DNA from 4 places in the Photobacterium sp. GB-50 genome. Region 3 is predicted to be linked to each of the others. Evidence: predicted binding sites of a transcription regulator. Region 3 holds the regulator's gene; each other region holds the start of a gene.
The links. The regulator PurR, encoded in region 3, represses purine synthesis genes. The targets are predictions, from matches to a motif close to TNANGNAAACGTTTNCNTNA.

Region 1: the regulator PurR is predicted to act here: its motif matches at 2,038-2,057, upstream of pyrD (quinone-dependent dihydroorotate dehydrogenase).
Region 2: the regulator PurR is predicted to act here: its motif matches at 2,053-2,072, upstream of C9J41_RS04630 (NupC/NupG family nucleoside CNT transporter).
Region 4: the regulator PurR is predicted to act here: its motif matches at 2,881-2,900, upstream of C9J41_RS02445 (NCS2 family permease).

What each region holds. Positions count from the first base shown of each region.
Region 1 covers NZ_PYNX01000008.1:14,777-20,396, forward strand. Annotated here, with positions in the region: gene C9J41_RS11940 (cell division protein ZapC) at 66-605, opposite strand; gene pyrD (quinone-dependent dihydroorotate dehydrogenase) at 860-1,870, opposite strand; gene C9J41_RS11950 (NAD-glutamate dehydrogenase) at 2,217-5,620, opposite strand, start outside.
Region 2 covers NZ_PYNX01000002.1:442,211-447,830, reverse strand. Annotated here, with positions in the region: gene C9J41_RS04640 (vWA domain-containing protein) at 1-72, shown strand, start outside; gene C9J41_RS04635 (lytic transglycosylase F) at 69-1,535, shown strand; gene C9J41_RS04630 (NupC/NupG family nucleoside CNT transporter) at 2,211-3,401, shown strand; gene alsS (acetolactate synthase AlsS) at 3,644-5,308, shown strand; gene budA (acetolactate decarboxylase) at 5,321-5,620, shown strand, end outside.
Region 3 covers NZ_PYNX01000017.1:10,129-15,748, reverse strand. Annotated here, with positions in the region: gene C9J41_RS16950 (iron ABC transporter permease) at 1-477, shown strand, start outside; gene C9J41_RS16945 (heme ABC transporter ATP-binding protein) at 474-1,313, shown strand; gene purR (HTH-type transcriptional repressor PurR) at 1,719-2,723, shown strand; cyclic di-GMP riboswitch class I at 2,922-3,012, shown strand; gene C9J41_RS16935 (TfoX/Sxy family DNA transformation protein) at 3,147-3,737, shown strand; gene C9J41_RS16930 (carboxymuconolactone decarboxylase family protein) at 4,196-4,810, shown strand; gene C9J41_RS16925 (FAD-dependent oxidoreductase) at 4,803-5,620, shown strand, end outside.
Region 4 covers NZ_PYNX01000001.1:540,212-545,831, reverse strand. Annotated here, with positions in the region: gene dinB (DNA polymerase IV) at 1-282, shown strand, start outside; gene C9J41_RS02450 (aminoacyl-histidine dipeptidase) at 387-1,847, opposite strand; gene C9J41_RS02445 (NCS2 family permease) at 2,941-4,230, shown strand; gene gpt (xanthine phosphoribosyltransferase) at 4,300-4,758, shown strand; gene frsA (esterase FrsA) at 4,916-5,620, shown strand, end outside.

The DNA of each region.
Region 1 (5,620 bases), on a different contig from region 3:
CAAATACTGCTATCTACCGGGAGACTGATAAGGATATACGACAAAAATATGAGATGAAGAAACGACTAACCGACAAGCGCAAAATGTCGCTGTTCAGTTTCTACAAAACAGGGAGCCATTCGATCATTCATAACTTTAATGGTTTCGCAGAACTCCATGCTTTTAAGGCCGTCTAAATCAACAGTAGCAACATCAGCAAGCATACAGAGACTCGCGACCCCACTGTTTTCAATCACAACGTAATGGGCAGTACAAGAAGCCGTCATTAAAGTAATAACTTGTCCCTGTAACGGCTCTACACCTTGTTGAGGTGCGAAATACCAACTTTTTGGCATCATAGGCTTATGGAAACGTCGTGCGGCTGTAGCATTTAATGCTAATTCACATTTTCTAGCTGCAGAAATTGGCAGATGAGCAATCTGCTCTTGGAAGTTTTGATAGGCTTCAATATCATCAACATTAAAAATATCACTTATTTTAGCTTCTGGGGTAAGCAGCTTACTTGGTAACGATACACGGAAAAGCATATCGTCATTCAACTCAAGCATGAGTGAATTCATTTCAGCGTCAAAATACCATTTCCATGAATTATTTGGCTTTAACACGTTCTTACTCCTGAAAGACAGTGATTTATTTTGTATCTGTGATCATATGTTTAAATTTTAGCTTAATTCTACTCGCGTATTCATAAAATAAAAGGGGAAAATAGCGGTTCTATCACGAGTAAATCAGATGTATATTTGATACAAATAGACTAAGTACATAATTAAAAACCCAGCCTAGTATTCACTAAGCTGGGTTTTCGTATGTCAGAAGATATTTAAATTTAATACTTCAGTACGAGAGCGATAGCCAACAGTTAAAGACCGTTTACAATATCTTTAACTAAACGTGGGCCATGATAAATAAAGCCAGAATAAACCTGTACTAGGCTTGCACCAACCATCATCTTCTCGCGAGCAGCCATTGCAGAATCAATACCACCGACACCAATGATTGGTACTGCGCCATTTAATGCTTCTGACATTTTTCGAATAACTTCAGTACTCTTGTTTTGCAAAGGACGACCGCTTAAGCCCCCCGCTTCATCACAATGTTCCATCCCTTGAACCAAAGAGCGATCCAATGTGGTATTTGTTCCAATCACACCATCTATATTATTACGGATCAAAGAATCACATACCTGTTGAATCTCATGATCATCAAGATCGGGAGCGATCTTAAGTGCTAGAGGAACATACTTATCATGTTGTTTCGCTAATTCAGCTTGTTTAGCTTTAAGCTGGGAAAGCAGATCATCTAAAGCTTCACCATATTGTAAGCTACGTAATCCCGGTGTATTCGGTGACGAAATATTTACAGCAATATAACCAGCATATTGATAAACTTTTTCCATACAAATAATGTAATCTTCAACACCCTTTTCTATCGGTGTATCTTTATTTTTACCGATATTAATACCAATGATGCCGTCAAATTTTGCTTTCTTTACATTCTCAACAAGATTATCAACACCAAGGTTATTAAAACCAAAACGGTTGATAATGCCTTCTGCTGGGATCAAACGGAAAAGACGAGGTTTATCATTACCAGGCTGTGGACGAGGTGTCACGGTCCCTACTTCAACAAAGCCGAAACCCATTTCACCAAATGCATCAATACATTCGCCGTTTTTATCAAGACCAGCCGCTAAGCCAACAGGGTTTTTGAATGTAAGCCCCATAACTTCGACAGGACGTGCAGGAAGATTTTGTCGGTAGAAAAGTTCTAATGGAGTGCCAGTAAAGCGAGAAAAGTTCTCAATAGCGAGGTCGTGTGCTTTTTCAGCATCCAACTGAAAAATAGCAGAACGTGCGATGCGGTATAACATTGTAACTCCAAAATAAGTCCCGAATAAACGGGATGGTATTATTCACAGTTATTCTGTTAACTTCAATCGTTATTTTTTTGATTATTGTCAATAAAACAGTAACTTAGAAATTAAACCTTTGTTTAACAATAAGTTATAGTTTCGTGGTTTCACAATTTATTACACATAAAAGCAATCGTTTTCTTTTTAGTTGTGAAAAAAGTAACGTATTATTTTTATAACCTTATTGTTAACACTTAAATAGTGACAATGTAACATAATAACATCGTAAAAAGTTACATTGTCACTATATATGTTACACCGTAGCTTATACCATCTTATTAGGCGGTGACTATAAGTACACAGACTACTGTATCGGCCTTGAGTTGAGATTTAGAATGGTTAATTCACGTAAAGCGACAGAGAACTTTGCAAACTCATGCGCATTACCGACTTTAAATTCAGCCAGTACACTCTCCCATCGATCAACCGCTTTTTTATGTTGTTCCATCCATAGTGATATACTTTCTTCTGGCTTAGCAGTACTTGTCATTATAACCGCTGTTGTTAATTGTCTTTGTTGCCAATCTAGATCTTCACGAAATGAAGCTCTTGCTAATGCTTGCCAATTATTCTCAACAGCTTGGTTTTGAATTTGCTTTAAGAACCAATGAAGTGATAGTTGCGCTCCTAGTACAAAGTACACTCTTGCAATATGCGATATGTTAACGTCCATCTCTTTTGCAATTTGCGCTATATCCATGGCTGAATATAAACTGGTTAAGCGTGAAATGTTTTTGGCCAACCGCTCAGGTACCCCTTTGCGGATCATTTCATTCGCTTGCTCTTCATGCTCTACCACTTCTTCAGTTACAAGGTAACTATCTAATTCATTTCGTAACTGCTCAACAAAGGGTTGATAGAACACTATTTGTTGTTCTATACCTAACTTGTGCTCTCTATTGCGTAGGAACCATCGTGTGACCCGACGCAACATACGCCTTGAACGATAAAGCATGTCATATTGTGTTTGTGCTGAAACTTGATTATCTAATGCTCTAATTTCACTAAAAATCTGGTCAAACTTAAAGATCTCACGCCCTATTGAGTAAGAGGCTGAAATTTCATTTATCGTTGCCCCCGTTTCTTCTTGCAGCCGAGTAACAAAATTGCATCCCATTTCATTCGACATCAAATTAGCTAATGATGTTGCGATTAATTCACGTCGTAATGGATGGTTTTCCATTTGTGATCTGTAGTTATCTTGTAAAAATTGTGGGAAGTAAGCAGGTAATAGACGGGAATGATAAGGATCACTGGCTATATCGTGATTAACGAGTTTTTCTTTTAACACCATTTTACCGTAAGCCACCAGCACGGCAATTTCTGGTCGTGTTAAGCCAATCCCTGCCTTTTCACGCTCTACTAATGTTTCATCATCAGGTAGACATTCCAGGCTTCGATCCAATTTGCCCTGTCGTTCCAGTAAATGAATAAACCGCGTTTGTTCCTTTAATAGTTGTACTTGCTGTTGCTCTGTTACTGAAATAGATTCACTTTGGCGATAGGCATCATCTAATACAATGTCAGCAACCTCATCTTCCATCTTTTCTAAAATACTATTACGCTGTTTAAATGTCAGCTCATCAGCGGTCACTAGGCTATTGAGTAAAATTTTGATGTTCACTTCATTATCTGAGCAATCAACCCCACCAACATTATCGATAAAATCGGTATTCACTCGACCACCAGCTTTCGCAAATTCAACTCGACCTAACTGGGTTAAGCCTAAGTTTCCCCCTTCACCTACAATTTTTGCTGCAAGTTGAGAACCATTAACCCTAACAGCATCATTGGTGCGATCACCAACATCGGTGTGAGTCTCTTTAGTCGATTTTATGTATGTTCCTATACCACCATTCCACAATAAATCGACCTGCATTTGTAATATAAGATGTATCAACTCATTAGGTGTGCAACTTTGCTTACGCGTTTGCAGTAAAGTTTGCACAATAGGTACAAGCTTAATCGCTTTACTTTTACGTGAAAATATCGCCCCACCTTCAGATAAAACTTCACGATCATAATCTTCCCAACTCGATCGTTTAAGTTCAAAAAGACGTTTGCGTTCTAACCAACTTGCGGCAGGATCCGGATCTGGATCAATAAAGATATGCTGATGATTAAAGGCCGCTAATAAACGAATATGTTTTGATAACAACATCCCGTTACCAAACACATCACCCGCCATATCACCAATGCCGACACAGCTAAAATCTGTTGTTTGGCAATCTATACCTATCTCTCTAAAATGCCGCTTAACTGACTCCCAAGCCCCTTTCGCTGTTATTCCCATTTGTTTATGGTCATAACCATTAGATCCGCCAGAAGCAAAGGCATCACCTAGCCAAAAATCATAATCAGCAGCCAATGAATTGGCGATATCTGAAAATGTTGCCGTGCCTTTATCCGCCGCAACCACTAAATAAGGATCATCTTCATCATGACAAACGACATTTGCTGGTGGATACCGTTTACCCTCTAAGATATTGTCTGTTACATCAAGCAGCCCACAGATAAAACGTTGATAACAATGTAATCCCTCTGCAGCTATCTCTTCACGTGTTGTTAATTGAGGCTGCCGTTTGCAAATAAAGCCACCTTTCGCACCAACAGGCACAATTACCGTATTTTTAACCTGTTGTGCTTTGACTAGTCCTAATATTTCTGTGCGGTAATCTTCTTGCCTGTCTGACCAACGTAAGCCACCACGCGCAACTTTTCCCCCGCGCAAATGGACACCTTCCACATCGGGGGCATAAACAAATATCTCGTAACGAGGAATTGGAGCTGGAATTTCAGGGATAGATGATGGATTGAGTTTGAGTGATAGCCATGCTTTTGGCTTACCGGTATCTGTTTTTTGATAAAAGTTCGTTCTGAGGGTTGCTAAGATCATATCCATATAACGACGAATGATCCTGTCGTCATCTAAACTCTCGACATTCTCTAATCGCTCTACGATCTTTTTGATCAATAACTGCTCTGCTTTCTCACTATATTTCGCTTTGGGATCAAAGCGTAATTTAAACAACGACACCAAATAACAAGCCAGCTGACAATGATTAGACAGTGTCTCTTCTATATACTGCTGGCTAAATGGAAAGCCAACTTGTCGCATATAACGAGCATAACTGCGCAATATGGTAATTTCTCTACCAGACAAACCAGAACGCAGCACTAAACGGTTAAAACCATCACTTTCAAGCTCTCCATGCCAAATATCAGAAAAAGCATTTTGAAAACGATCTCTTGCTTCTGATAGGTCAAATCCATTTCTAACATGATGTAACATCGCAAAATCTAAGATCCAATTAACGACACCATCCGCAGTGATCACTTGATATGGTGATTCACCAATGACCCGCAAACCTAGATTTTCAAGCATTGGCATAACATCAGATAAATGAATCGGTTCATTACGGTGAAAAAGCTTCAATTTTACAATCGATGAGTCTGCTGATTCCTCTTGTGGTCGATAAAATAACATGCCTAATTTATTATCTTCATTCAGCCCTTCTAGCTGTAAAACATCTGCTACTGCAGAGCCAGGTAGCATTTGCTCTTTATAAGATCGAGGAAAAGCACGCGCATAGTTTTTGGCAATTGGGATCCCTTTGCTTTCGCCAAAGTTAGCCACTAATGACTGGGTTAAACGATCTTCCCACGAGGCAACAGCGACAACTAAATTATGCTCTATCGATTTAACAT
Region 2 (5,620 bases), on a different contig from region 3:
GATGATTTGGGAAATGCGATTATTTTAACCATACAGGATCAAGCTAAATCAAAAGGCTTTAGTTTTCTATGAACAACCAACTAAAAAGGCTGTTATTACCTTTATGGGTATATCTGGCTTTATTCCTTACTTCTAGTACAGCTTTAGGCTTAGCACTGTCCCCGCTCACAGGCCCAACTTACACTGGCGATCTTAGCGTCCTTGAAAAAAAAAGGGTGCTAAGAGTATTAGTTTCGGCTGACTTAGGTTTTTACTATATTGAAGATGGTCTTCCAAAAGGCATTATCGCTGAATTACTTCACCACTTTGAGTTAGATATTCATAAAACTTATCCAAAACTCAATATTCAAGTGATCCCTGTACATCGAGATCAACTCATCAAATTCTTAATTACTGGATATGGTGATCTTGCCGTCGCTAATTTAACCATTACTGAACAGCGAAAAAAGCAAGTCGCCTTTAGTGAGCCTGTACTTACCAATATTTCAGAAGTTATTATTAATAATATTGATTCACCTGAAATTACAAAAATAGAGCAACTAAGCAATCAAGATATCTGGGTAAGAAAAAGTTCGAGCTACTATCAAAGCCTACTTGAAGTCAATAATCGTCTATTACTCCAACGCCTAGCGCCAATGAAGATCCATTTTTTAGAAGAAACACTGCAAGATTATGAGTTGTTGGAAATGGTTAATCTCGGGTTGATGAATATGACCGTTTTAGATGATCATAAGATGAAAATATGGAACAAGATATTACCAAAATTACGCATGAATTCTGCTTTCGTTTTAAGGAAAAATGCTGAAATAGCCTGGGCAATGAGAAAAGATAGCCCTAAATTAATGAAATTAGTTAATAGGTATATTAAACAAATAAAATCAGGGTCATTATTAGGAAATGTTATTTATAACAAGTATTTAAATAATCAAGGCTGGATAACAAACCTATTGAACCATAGTAATATGGATAAAATGGAAAAACTTTCTGATCTGTTTTTTAAATATTCTACGGAATATGATTTTGATTATTTAATGATGATGGCTCAGGGTTTCCAAGAATCAGGGCTTAATCAGCATAAAGTCTCCAATAAAGGTGCCGTTGGCATCATGCAAGTACTACCAAGTACAGCAAGAGATCGATATATAAATATTCCTAACATTTATATAGCAAGTAATAATGTTCATGCGGGTATAAAGTATATGCGCTATATCCAAAATAATTACTTAGATGATAGCAGTCTAACCTATGATAATAGAATGTATATGACACTCGCCTCTTATAATGCAGGACCTGGCAATATTAGAAAAATGCGACGTTATGCAAAGGAAAAAGGCTATAACCCTGATATATGGTTTAATAATGTTGAAATTATTACCAGGAGATATATAGGCAAACAACCTGTTGTCTACGTTACAAATATAAATCGTTATTACATTGTCTATAAACAATTAATGCGTTTAAAAAAATACCGCCAGAAAGGTGTCCGACCTTTTGTTCCACCTTACCGGTTTAATGTCCCTACCATTCTTGAATAAGTATACTTACTTACGTTGAGTCGCCTTTCGTTTAGACGATCAACGTAAGTTAGCCATACATGCATTATTTAGCCTTTAAGCTTTTATTCAATCTTGTTTCATTACGCTGATCGTGTCGATGGAAGTACCATAGCTTACGATTTTTAGAGGATTTTTTCATCGTTTCTATTCCACTAAATTATCACGAATATAATATTTCATTTTGTAAGACAAATGAATATTAAGTGCAGCATTGAATCATATTTAAAAAATTCTGAAATTTATTTATCTAAAATATTATTTTCCATATTTATTAAACATAATAAAAAATAACATTTGATATACACAGAGACTACAATTGCCTATTTAATCATCGTGTTTTTACCGATTGGACTACTGCGATATTCCAAAACCACTAAAAAGTATTTTTCAATCATATTACAGGTGAGATTCAGTTCACAGTTATGCTCATTTGGCATGTTGATGATACAGTTATATGAGCGTATAACGATAACCCAGTAATGACAGGGCTCTTTCGAACTGCAATCGTTTGCCGCAATCGTAATTCATCTAAGCACGTAATAGTGACAGAAAATTACGCGACCAAAAAGTGAGACTTAAGTCACTTTTAGAGAGAAAGAAATATTTAAACATAAGTATATATCTTGATAAGAATCACACTGAGAGCAACCAAACATGGTCTATCTACATTTTGTTTTAGGGTTAATCGTTATCGCAGCCCTAGCACTTGTTGCAAGTAATAACCGTAAAAACATCAAGTACAGATATATTATTCAGCTACTGCTTATTGAAATGGGATTAGCCTACTTCTTGCTTAACTCCTCAATGGGTACAGGGATCGTTAAAGAGTTTGCTGATGGATTTAATGGATTACTCAATTTTGCCGCAGAAGGGACAAATTTCGTCTTTGGTAACCTATCTAACAATGATGGCTTTAACTTCTTCTTAAGTGTTCTAATGCCAATCGTATTCATTTCAGCACTGATTGGTATTCTTCAGCACATCAAAGTTTTGCCATATGTCATAAAAGGCCTTGGATATTTATTATCAAAAGTTAATGGCATGGGTAAACTTGAATCCTTTAACGCTATTAGTGCCTTAATGGTCGGTCAATCTGAAAACTTCATCACCTATAAAGATATTCTCGGTAGAATGTCTGAGCGTCGCATGTACACGTTAGCGGCAACAGCCATGTCAACCGTATCGATGTCTATTGTCGGTTCTTACATGAAGCTAATCGATCCTAAATACGTCGTGGCAGCCTTGTTTCTAAACATGTTTAGTACCTTCATTATTCTCTCTATCATTAACCCATATGACCACGAAGCAGAGATGAATATTGATGAGATGATGGCGGCTGAAAGTGGTGAGAAACTGACGTTCTTTGAAATGTTAGGAGAATATATTCTTACTGGTTTTAAAGTCGCGGTTATTGTAGCGGCAATGCTGATTGGTTTTATCGCGCTAATTTCAATGATTAATGCCGGCTTTGATGCTGCATTCGGTATTAGCTTCCAAGATGTTATTGGCTACGCTTTCTATCCATTTGCATGGATCATGGGTATCCCTGCTCATGAAGCCCTACAAGCAGGTAGTATCATGGCAACCAAGCTTGTTGCTAACGAATTTGTAGCAATGCTGTCACTACAAAAACAAGTAAGTGAATTAACACCGCACACCGTAGGTATTGTTTCTATCTTCCTTGTGTCATTCGCTAACTTTAGCTCTATCGGTATTATTGCTGGTGCTGTAAAAGGGGTGAACGAAGAAAAAGGTAATATGGTCGCACGTTTTGGTTTACGTTTGCTTTACGGTTCAACGCTCGTTAGTTTTCTATCAGCGTTAATTGCAGGCATCATGATTTAATCGTTGTCATTGCCATTCCTCCCTTAAAATGCCGGTCTTTTCTAATATGAAGGCTGGCATTTTTATTACATCGTAAATTCCCCCTCCCCTTATTTATCTGTAAATTGAGAATTTAACTTTCATTTTCAGTTATTTGATTTGTATGATGAATGTATAGAATTGTGCCACTCATCACATAAAATTCGAATTCACGAACAATGTCCTGAGCCTATTAACTTAATAAATATAATTTTGAGGCTTATATGTCGGATAAAACCGTCTCTGGTGCTGAACTGGTTGTTGAAACTTTAAATGCACATAACATTCCACACATTTTTGGTATTCCAGGTGCAAAGGTGGATGCTGTTTTCGATGCTGTTTGTGATAACGGACCAGAAATCATTATTTGTCATCATGAACAAAATGCAGCGTTTATGGCAGCAGCAACAGGGCGTTTAACGGGTAAAGCAGGCATTTGTTTAGCGACCTCTGGCCCGGGTGCATCAAACCTTGTCACAGGCGTTGCAACAGCGAACAGTGAAGGTGATCCTGTGGTTGCACTTGCAGGTGCTGTACCGCTTTCGATGTATTCTCACAATACTCACCAATCCATGGATACCCGTTCACTGTTTACTCCTATCACCAAATTTTCAGCAGAAGTGATGGATAGCGGCTCGGTATCTGATGTTGTACATAAAGCTTTTCGTATTGCAGAGCAACCTACCCAAGGTGCTAGCTTTGTTAGTCTACCGCAAGATATTCTAACTAATCGTATTCCTTACCAACCAGTACAACAGCCTAATCCAATTTTGTTCGGTGGTGCACACCCACAAGCTATTCGTCAGGCTGCTGATCGCATTAATGCTGCAAAAAATCCGGTGTTATTACTGGGTATGGATGCAAGCCAGCCTTTTGTTACTGATGCCATTCGCCAACTACTCAAACAAACACCAATTGCCGTTGTGAATACGTTTGCCGCAGCTGGCGTTATTTCTCATGATTTGTACAACTGCTTTTTAGGTCGAGTGGGCTTATTTAAAAACCAACCCGGTGATATTGCGTTAAACAGCGCAGACTTAATCATCACCATTGGTTATAGCCCCATTGAATACGATCCGATTCTTTGGAATAAAGATGCAAATACCCCAATTATTCATATTGGTTATCAACAAGCAGATTTAGAAATTAGCTATAACCCTGTTTGTGAAGTTGTGGGTGACTTAGCGGTGTCTGTTACGTCTATTGCTTCTGAATTAGATAAGCGAGAATCCTTAGAAAGTAACCAACAAATCCAATTATTACGCCACGATTTACAACATATTATGCAGATGGGGATAAATAAAACCTCATCAAACGGCGTTCACCCACTTCGTTTTGTTCATGATTTACGTCGCTTTGTCAGTGACGACACCACTGTATGTTGTGATGTAGGCTCAATCTATATTTGGATGGCACGTTACTTCCACAGCTTTGAACCTCGTCGTTTATTGTTCAGTAATGGTCAACAAACATTGGGCGTCGCTTTACCTTGGGCAATTGCAGCTTCCCTTCTTCACCCTAATGAAAAAGTCATTTCCATGTCTGGTGATGGTGGCTTCCTATTCTCATCAATGGAATTAGCCACGGCCGTGCGTCATAAATGTAATATCGTTCACTTTGTTTGGACTGATCACAGTTATGACATGGTTAAGATCCAACAGCTTAAAAAGTATGGTCGAGAGAGTGCTGTCAGCTTTATAGGTCCTGATATTGTTAAGTACGCAGAAAGTTTCGGCGCACATGGTTTAGCGATCAATACTGCCGATGATATTGAGCCTGTTATGCGAAAAGCTATGAACTTAAGTGGCCCAGTATTGGTTAACGTCAATGTTGATTATAGCGATAACAGTCGCCTACTTGATCAACTTCATCCATGCCAACAAGATTAATAGGAGCATCACATGAGTGCTGAAACAGACAACAAAACGTTCTACCAAACCTCAATGATGAGTGCATTAATTGCAGGCTTATATCAAGGTGATTTCACAATTGGTCAGTTATTAGATCATGGTAACTTTGGCATTGGTACCTTTAACGATCTTGACGGTGAAATGATTGTAATGGGTGATGACGTTTACCAACTTACAAGCACAGGCGATGTTCATCTTGTTGATCACGATATCACCACACCATTTGCTTCGGTTGTTAACTTTGAGCCAAAAGCAAAACTGAGTTTAATTGAACTAAGTAAAAAAGAATTT
Region 3 (5,620 bases):
CGTGATTTATCATTGTGGTCAATGGGTTCACTGGCTGGTGCAACATGGACAGGCATTATTCTCGCCTATTGCACATTCGGGTTACTCTTTACCTATTTTTATCGTCATACCAGTAATTTAAACGCGTTGTTATTAGGCGAAGCTGAAGCTCGACATATGGGGGTTAACACCCAAAAACTAAAACGTAATTTAATTATTACATGTGCTGCGGGAGTGGGTATGACTGTTGCCGTTTGTGGCCCGATTGGCTTTATTGGCTTGGTTATTCCTCATGTGGGGAGAATGCTAACAGGTCCAAATCATAAAACCTTATTGCCAATTTCGGCTTTACTTGGCGGATTAATCCTCTTGGTTGCCGATATGATTGCTCGAAGCGCATTCTCGCCTCAAGAACTGCCGGTTGGGATCATCACCGCCATGTTAGGCGCGCCTTTCTTTATCTATTTATTAGTTAATCAAAAGAGTCAGATGTCATGACGTTAAATCATTCAGCAAAGGTCGATTTTACAGCAAGTAGCGACAAAGTCTGTGTTATTCAGGCTCGCGACTTATCATTACAATTCGGTGATAAAGTCCTGCTAAATCATCTTGATATTGATATTCACGCAGGAGAAGTCACCGCATTACTTGGGCCAAACGGTGCAGGTAAAAGTACCCTGTTAAAAGTATTATGTGGTGAGATTACGCCAAAATCAGGCACGGTTTCTTTCTTTGATCAACCGCTTAATAATTGGGCTCGGGAAGAATTGGCATGTCACTTAGGTGTCCTTCCACAACATAGCGCATTATCGTTTGCCTTTACCGCGAAAGAAGTTGTCGAGCTAGGCGCAATTCCATTGCAGCTCACTTCGCCTGAACTGAAAGATGCAACAGCATCAAGCATGCAATACGTTGATATTAACAATTTAGCTAAACGTCTCTACCCCACCTTATCGGGGGGTGAAAAACAGCGTGTACACCTTGCCCGGGTTTTAACACAACTCAGTAAAGCCGGTGATAAATGTATCTTGATGTTAGATGAACCCACCTCAGCACTCGATCTCGCCCACCAGCACCACACCTTACAAATTGCCCAAAATATGGCTATACAAGGCGCCGCTGTAATTGTGGTATTGCACGATTTAAACCTTGCAGCCCAATACACTGATCGGATGATTTTCCTTAATGAAGGAGAAATAAAAGCCGACGGCACGCCAACACAAGTTCTTACTCCTGAAGTAATAGATACCTTATATGGTTGGCCTGTCAGTGTTCATACTCATCCAAGTGGTGATTTTCCTTATCTTTTATCAGCCAATCATTCTGTTTTTTAACGTTTTATCTATTAATGACTAGATATACACAATAAATTGAAGCTATTAGCATGACAAACATCGAGTTTTTACGGTTAATGATCAATTAATTCAATCAAGTTGAATAGAAAGATTGCACAACGCAAAACACACAGTAAAATGTGATCGCAAGCGATTACATGTGTAATTAGTGTAAAAATAGTTTCTATCTTCTAATGCCGCATTTTACTGCGGCTTTAGTTGTTTATGATCCATGATAATTGCAACACCCTATAATTCGGTATCAAATTGAATAATTAAGTAGCTAATAACTAAAGGATCTTCATCTCTGCGAGTGAACTCGTAAGCCATAGACTACGTAATTAATCAATTTGGTATCAAAAACCTTTGTCAGATCCTAATCTGACCATGATAAGAAGAATAAATATGGCAACCATTAAAGACGTTGCACGTATGGCAGGTGTATCAACTACTACAGTGTCGCACGTGATTAATAAAACACGCTTTGTTGCAGAAGCAACGCAACAAAAAGTTTTGGCTGCAGTAGATGAACTTAACTACGCCCCAAGTGCAGTAGCGCGAAGCTTAAAATGTAATACAACACGTACTATCGGCATGTTAGTCACTAAATCGACTAACCCATTTTTTGCCGAAGTTGTGCATGGTGTTGAAGAATATTGTTATGGTGCAGGCTACACACTGATCTTATGTAACACCGAAGGTAACTTAGAAAAACAACGTGATTACTTGCGTATGCTTTCTGAAAAGCGTGTTGATGGCCTATTGGTTATGTGCAGCGATCTGGATCAAATGCTGCTCGATTTACTTGAGCGTAAAAATGATCTTCCTATGGTTATCATGGACTGGGGCCCAGAAAGCCCACATACTGATAATATTCTAGATAACGCTGAAAACGGCGGTTATATTGCGACTAAGCACCTTATTGAAAATGGTCATAAGAAAATTGGCTGTTTATCTGGACAAGTTGATAAGTCTACTTGTCAAGAGCGCCTAAAGGGCTTCCGTAAAGCGATGAAAGAAGCAGATCTCACTGTTAATGCTAATTGGCTACTTGACGGTGACTTTGAGTGTGAGTCAGCCGTTGAAGCTGCTCATAAGTTTATCGCAATGGAAGATCGCCCTACTGCTATCTTCTGCTTTAACGACATTATGGCTATGGCTCTGATCAGTACCTTTGAACAGGCAGGTCTGCGTGTTCCTGGTGATATCTCAATCATTGGCTACGATAACATTGACCTTGCGCCCTACTTTGCGCCACCGCTAACAACTATCCACCAGCCTAAACGTCGTTTAGGTAAAAAGGCCATCGAAATCTTGCTAGAGCGTGTGAAAGACAAGAATCATGAGCGTCAAACCTTTGAAATGACGCCTAAACTTGTTGAGAGAAAATCGGTTAAAGATCTCAACTAATAAAATTTATCTTTCTATGTTAAGGAAAAGCCGATAAGTTAACCTTGTTGGCTTTTTTTTTACTTATAAAAAACAATCATGAGTATTTATAATTATAAAGCTTATTAAAATAAGCTAAGAACAAATACCTGAACCAATATCACATTTTTGAGAGCTTAGATTTAATATTAAAAGTATTATTTAATATAACTTTATATAGTCACGAACTGGCAAATTAATTGAAAGATTAAGACGCAAAACCACCGGCCTAAAAATTATGTTAATAATTCAAGGTAGCGGGGTTACCGAAGGATTATTATTGAACCGACAATATTATGACACAAACTTAACAATATATTGACAGTATCAATGTGTAGATTAATTAATCTATTTCCTCGCTCTTAATGTTTAGGTGACACTCATATTTTTTCACCGAGTAGAAGCATGGATAAACCAATATTAAAAGATTCATTAAAATTATTTGACCATTTTGGTTCAATAAAATCACGGTCGATGTTTGGCGGTTTTGGCATTTTTTCTGGTGATACAATGTTTGCATTAGTTGTGAACGATAAACTTCACTTACGTGCAAATGCTGAAACTGAAAAGGAATTCAAACAAGCTGGCTTGGAACCCTATGTTTATAAAAAACGTGGCTTCCCTGTTGTAACCAAGCACTATGCAATACCCGACCAATGGTGGGATGAACCCACAAAGATTGTAGCTCAAGGTAGGTATTCACTGGATGCAGCAGAAAAAGACAAGCAAGAAAAGGAGAGTTGCGTACCTGACCGAATTAAAGATTTACCTAATCTACGATTATCAAATGAAAGAATGCTTAAAAAAGCAGGCATAAACACTATTGAACAACTTCTAGCAGTGGGCTCTCTTGGCGCATATAAAGCACTTCAAGAATCACAAACAAGTCCATTGAGTATTGAATTGCTTTGGGCATTGGAAGGCGCAATTAGCGGTCAACATTGGTCAGTTATTCCTGAGCAACGTCGAAATGAACTATTATCTGCCTTATCTTAAAAATATAAGTTGTCTTAAATATAAAATACTTAGGAATAAAAGAGCCCCCATTCTTTTATTTCTAAGTATACCTTTCAAAAATAATTTCCGTATTATCCTTATCTTCCTTTATAAAATTCAATATTTATTTGGTTTAATTGCATAATAACAAACTTTTGCCATTAAATTAATTCCCTCCGTTTTGCACTCCTTGATTTATATAAATGATAATTATCTTTATTTATATTCCATGCCTAATTATTTGCTAATACGACCAATAACCCATCTTCTCACTAATAAATAACGTGGCGCTTTAAACTGTCTTATCTCCTGCTGATTTTTTCACCAACCAATTGAAGAAAAAGAAATATTTATCATTAAATGAAATACAATGTCTGTTGTTAAGGTCTACATGTTTACTACTGCTACTGACTAAGATCGTATAAGCCCTATGTTTAGGGTGTTTTTTAAGGAATAACATGCGCATTTCGATCAAAAAAATTGACTCTTTATGGGTAAAGCCTTTGCTATGGCTTCAAGCTCGCCACTATGGTCAAGTATTAAACCCTGCAAAGCTATGGGGACGTAAACCTGTTTTATTTTGGTTAGTCGCAGTTTTTTTTGGTTTTCTCGACCGTAAGAAGTCACCGATTCAAGATGTCATGCGATCTTTGGTCTGTGTGCGTGTTTCACAATTAAACGATTGTGCCTTTTGTGTTGATGCCAATGGTATGAAGCTCGCCGAACGTTGTGATTCAGAAGATAAAATTAAAGCACTCGCCAACTGGCAACACTCTACGCTGTTTACAGATCAAGAACGCGCTGTGTTGGCCTACACTGAAGCGATGACAATAACAGGCAAACGAGTGACAGATGAAATGCTTGTCGCGCTACAAGAATGGTATAGCAGTGATGATATTATTGAACTCACTGCTTTAGTTAGCTTTCAGAACTTGTCGGCGAAATTTAACACTGCGCTCGATGTGCCAGCACAAGGCTTTTGTTCTCTTCCTATTACGCCTAACGATATTGCTCAAGATAACGTGCAAGCATCAGATAAAAACATAACGAAAAAGGATCAGGCAAATGAATAAGAAAAAAACGCTATTACTGCTGGTCATTGTCAGCCTTATTGCGTTATGGCTACATTTTGATCTAGGCCAATACCTTACCCTTGAGTTCATCAAACAAGAACAATTAGCCCTACAAGCAAAGATTGAAAGTCAACTTTTCACTGCTTACTTGTTTTTCTTTGTACTCTATATTGCCGTGACAGCCCTTTCCTTACCCGGCGCTGCCATTTTAACGTTGCTCGGAGCGGCATTATTTGGTTTTTGGCCTAGCCTTATTATTATTTCTTTTGCCAGCACAATAGGTGCAACATTGGCTTTTCTATCAAGCCGCTATATTTTGCAAGACTGGATACAACAGCGGTTTGGACAACGCCTCGCGACCATTAATCAAGGGATTGAAAACGAAGGCGCATTTTATCTATTAACGCTGCGTTTAATCCCTGTAGTGCCGTTTTTTCTGATCAACTTACTAATGGGTTTAACCCCGATTAAAACTCGTACCTTCTTCTTTGTCAGTCAGCTTGGGATGCTGGCTGGAACTGCTATTTATGTGAATGCTGGTACTCAACTGAGTAACATTAATAGTTTGAGCGAAATCATCTCATTTCCTGTATTGATATCTCTTGTATTACTCGGGATCTTCCCACTGCTCGCAAAAACAATTATTTATTACATCAAAAGCCAAAAGGTTTATAGCGGTTGGCAAAAACCTACAGTATTTGATCAAAACCTAGTGGTAATTGGTGCTGGTGCTGGCGGTTTAGTCAGCTCCTATATCGCGGCAGCCGTAAAAGCGGAAGTCACATTAATTGAGCGTCATAAAATGGGCGG
Region 4 (5,620 bases), on a different contig from region 3:
CAGTGTTGGCAAGTGGTTGATCAGTTATATCCTGAGCTTGAGCAACGATTACGTAAAGTACGGCCTGAGTTAGATATTGCCAAGCAAGGTATAAAGTTAAAATTTGCAGACTTTCAACAAACTACGGTTGAGCATATTTATCCTAAATTAGATAAAGCGCAATTTATCGATTTATTAAAAGAAGCGATGACCCGACAAAATTCTCGTGAAATACGCTTAATAGGCTTAAGTGTTGGGTTAGAGGTTGGTTTAAAAGCGCAACAGCTTTCTTTTGGTTTTTGATTAGATGAAAACAGAACCTTCTCTGTTGACACATTTATTACAGTGCATATAAAAACGGGCTTAACATGAGATCACGTTAAGCCCGTTTTTGTTATTCCGTAAGTTTATTTTTTAACAGGAATATTTTTAAGTACTGCAATCATTTGATCCCAGAACATTTGAACGGTATCAATTTTCACTTTCTCATCAGGTGAGTGTGGGAACTTGATGGTAGGACCAAATGATAACATGTCCATTTCAGGGTACGGTTCTTTAAATAAGCCACACTCAAGACCTGCGTGGATCACCATGATGTTGGGTTTATTACCATACATCTCTTGGTACATGTCACGGAATACGTGCATGATTTCAGAATCAGCGTCTGGCTTCCAACCTGGATATGTACCAGAAAACTCACATTGTGCGCCTGCTAAGGTTGCTAATGATTGCAACATGCTTTCTACATAGCTACGACCAGAGTCAGTTAAAGAACGGACTAAGCAAAGTACGATCACTTTATCGCTTTCTGTCGTGATAACACCCATATTTAGCGATGTTTCAACAACGCCCTCAATGTCATCGCTCATACGGATAACACCGTTAGGGCAGACGTTTAATACATTGATTAGACGTGTTTGATCTGCCATTACCATTACATCTGTTGGTAGTTCAGCAGATTCAGTAAATAGGTTGATATCTGTTTCTACATGACCAAGCTCAGCACTTAGTAGCGTTTGGTAATGAGCGAATAATGTATTTAGTTGATCAACATGTTTAGCTGGTAGGGTAACAATCGCCGACGCTTCACGAGGAATTGCGTTACGTAGGCTACCGCCTGTGAAGTTGTTAATACGTAAGCCAAGATCGTCTGCATGAGAGACTAAAAAGCGAGCCAGTAATTTGTTTGCGTTGCCACGGCCAGTATGAATATCACAACCAGAGTGACCGCCTTTTAAGCCCTTTAGGACTAATTTAATTGCTTGGTGATCTGCTGGTGTTGCTTCACGCTTTATATCAAGTGTGATTGCGCCGTCTACACCGCCAGCACAACCCATGTAGACTTCGCCTTCTTGCTCAGAGTCAGTGTTTAGTAGAATGTCACCTTCTAACCAACCTTCTTTAAGACCAAAAGCACCGGTCATGCCAGCTTCTTCATCAATAGTAAGTAGTACTTCTAATGGGCCATGTTCGATATCTTTAGCAGCCAGTACCGCAAGACAGCTTGCCATACCCATACCGTTATCAGCACCTAATGTTGTACCTTTTGCCGTTACCCATTCACCGTCAATGAAAGGTTGGATAGGATCTGTTGTGAAGTCGTGAACGGTTTCTTCATTTTTCTGTGGAACCATGTCGATGTGCGCTTGAAGTACCACACCTTTACGGTTTTCCATGCCTGCTGTTGCTGGCTTTTTAATAATGACGTTACCTGTTTCATCACGGCGAACATCTAAGCCTTCTTTTTTAGCAAACTCAATGATGAATTGTGCTAATTGTTCTTCATATTTAGAAGGATGAGGGATCGAACAAATTTGATCGAAAAATTGCCATACAGCTTGAGGAGATAGTTGACTGATTTCAGACACGGAAGCCTACCTTTATAGAATTTTGGTCCAGTGACACTTGTCAGGCTATTAGCCGTCAAATGACATATATAAGTAGCGATTTACTCCATCGCATTTTTTTTAGCATATCATTCAGACTTCGGTGGAGGTAGAGAAAAAAGTAAAATCTTAAACCACGAATACGATAATGAATAAGTATTAACGGCGCTTGACTTGTATACATTGAGCTGATGATTACGTAATTATTTCTTATATTTATTTTCTTGATCATAAAGCAAGATTTAACCGATCAAAATTGAAAAAAAATTACATCAAAATTGGTTTAACAATGTTTTTTTGTAAAAAGTGTGACGAGGTTAAAGGAAACGCTTGAAAGTAAATTACGTAATGGTTATGATTTAGACAGTCTCATAAAGGTATGAGAAAACACTGTACACGTTCAGGATGAACCCGAGATATCGCCTCCATGGAACCGAGATAAGTGCGACCACGATGGTCTTTCCCCTCCAAGGATTAAGCGCATAAATATTTATGTGGTTAATTTGGATTACTTATTTATAAGGTGATTTAAAATGAAAATTTTTGATTCAATTACACACTTTTGGAATAACCGCTCTGTATATACAGGTAACTTTACTTACCCTAATTACTTTGGTTACTAAGAATTTTGTTATCTAGTTGCTGACTAGTTAGCCGAACAGCTTGTTCACCCCCTAACTTGAGAATACTAAATAATCGTGAGCGATTATTTGCAACATTCGCCGCCGCTTCGCTTTGAAGCGGCGTTTTTTTACCTTTAAATCGTCATAACAAGTTAGTCACACATCGCGATGTGATCCTTAGTACGTTTTATTGCTGTAGATCTCATAAATATAAAATAGATGAAATATATTAATTTGGAATATTTTAGCTAATGCATTGATTTTATATTGCTAATTATCTGTTCTTAAAAGCCAAAAAAACAAAATTAAATTTATTAGTCTTAGTTTTGTGCATTTACTCGATATTTTCTGGAAATTGATAGATCTGATGTTTATAATCGCGCTCGAATTGAGAACGCAAACGTTTTCTTTTGCTTAATACTAACGTGTCAATCTCCAAGGAACAGAGAAACATGCTTGAGAAGTTATTTAAACTAAAGGAACACGGCACAACTGTGCGAACGGAGTTGCTTGCTGGCTTAACAACATTCCTGACCATGGCTTACATCATTTTTGTAAACCCTACTATGCTATCCAGTACGGGAATGGATAAAGGTGCAGTATTTGTTGCAACCTGTTTAGCAGCGATGATCGGTTGTTTTGTGATGGGATTTTTTGCTAACTATCCTGTCGCACAAGCACCAGGCATGGGCTTAAATGCCTTCTTTACTTATACCGTTGTGCTAGGCATGGGGTATACATGGCAAGTTGCGTTAGCCGCTGTTTTCTTATCAGGTTTGTGTTTTATTGCGTTAAGTTTATTAAAAGTACGGGAATGGATCATTAACTCCATACCAATGGCGCTGCGAACCGGAATTTCTGCAGGTATAGGTTTATTCCTTGCCTTCATTGCATTACAGAGTTCAGGCATTGTCGTAGATAACCCTGCGACGTTAGTACAAGTAGGCGATCTAACCAGTTTTCCTGTTGTGATGGCAGCACTTGGTTTCTTTCTAACCATAGCGCTTGTTCATCGTGGCTTTAAAGCTGCAGTCTTGATTGCAATCTTAATTGTTACTGGGTTGAGTATTGCATTTGGTGAAGTGACTTATGGCGGCATTATGTCAATGCCACCAAGCATTGCACCAACCTTTATGCAATTAGATTTTTCGGGGGCAATGGAAGTTGGCCTGATTTCAATTGTGTTTGCTTTCTTGTTTGTCGATTTATTTGATACCGCAGGTACGCTTGTCGGTGTTGCGACAAAAGCAAACTTAATCGGTGAAGATGGCAAGTTGCCACGCTTAAATCGCGCGTTACTTGCAGATAGTACAGCAACCTCTGTTGGTGCCTTATTGGGTACATCGAATACCACTTCTTTTGTCGAGAGTGTGTCCGGTGTCGCAGTCGGAGGTCGTACCGGTCTTACTGCGGTAACGGTTGGTGTATTATTCTTACTCGCTCTATTTTTTGCTCCATTAGCTGGCATGGTACCTGCCTACGCAACGGCTGGTGCATTATTCTACGTCGCGATTTTGATGATGTCGGGGTTAGTGGCAATTGATTGGCGTGATCTAACAGAAGCTGCACCGGTTGTTGTGGTTTGTTTGTTGATGCCTTTAACTTATTCTATCGCTGAAGGTATTGGCCTTGGTTTTATCACTTATGCTGCGGTTAAAGCAATGAGTGGTAAGGGGCGTGATGTAAATATCAGTGTTTGGGTTATTTCAGCATTGTTCCTTGCAAAAATAATTTTTCTTTAAGTTTTAGATTTCATAAAGCTTTATCTATTTAGGGCGATTTAACATCGTTGATCCAGAGGTTCTTTATCTATGAGTAATAAATTCATCATCACTTGGGATAACATGCAAACTTACACTCGTCAGCTAGCTGAAAAGTTGCTACCTGCTGAGCAGTGGACAGGTATTATTGCTGTTAGCCGTGGCGGTCTTGTTCCTGCTGCTATTTTGGCGCGTGAACTGGGTATCCGTCATGTAGATACCGTATGTATCTCAAGCTACGATCATGATCACCAACGTGATATGCGTGTGATCAAGAAAGCAGAAGGTGATGGTGAAGGCTTTATTATTGTTGATGATTTAGTCGACACGGGCGGTACTGCTGAAAAAATTCGTGAACTGTACCCACGTGGTAAATTTGTAACAGTATGCGCAAAACCTGCAGGTCAACATTTAGTTGATGATTACGTTGTTGATATCCCACAAGAAACGTGGATTGAACAACCGTGGGATATGGCAGTAACGTTTGTCGATCCAATCGCTAAGCGATAAGCATTCTCCCTTTATCAAGGTTTATTGCTTTGCTGCTGTAAACTAAGATTGATTAATAAGACGCCGATAAGGCGTCTTTTTTTGTTTTAAATCGACATACGTAAGTGATTTTGGGTATATCATCACTACACATCATCAAGACCACGTGGAGAGTGCCGTGTCTGAGCCATCCCCTGAAAATTTGTCCGAAAAGTTATTTGCCCCAAGACCAACCTCTAAAGAGACATCGAATTTGGTTAAAATTGCTCATGTGCGTAGTGGGCGAGTGAACAATGCGCTGGATGGTGAGAGTAAGGCTAGCTGGTACCGTGTTTTACGTCGCCCACAATGGATTTGGCAGGGCGTCGATCCGATAGAGCTTGAAGCGGTACTTGCTCGTATTGCGGGTGCTAAATCTCCACGTACGAGTGAACATTTACTGGATACGGTGATTGGCTATAAGCCAGGTAACTGGACATATGAATGGGCGCAATTGGGCGCAAGCTATCAAAAGCAAGCACGTCTTCTATTAAATGAAGGCGAGAAACTTAAAGCTTCTGAGTTGTTATTAAAAGCCAGCACGCATTACAGTATTGCCGCGTATCCGTATATCAAAGGCGATCAATTGGCTGATCAAGCAGAATTGCAAGCCAATCAAAGTTATCGTGAAGCGATAGAATTACGCCCGCATGATATGCGAACGATTAGTGTCAAGTATGAAGGTAAAACCTTTGAAGCCTTCATTCATTTGCCTCGTACCGATAAACTATTACCGACAGTGATCGTTAGCGGTGGATTAGATACATTGCAATGCGATTTATGGCGCTTATATGAAGATTATTTAGGGCCGGCAGGTTATGCGATGGTCACACTGGATATGCCA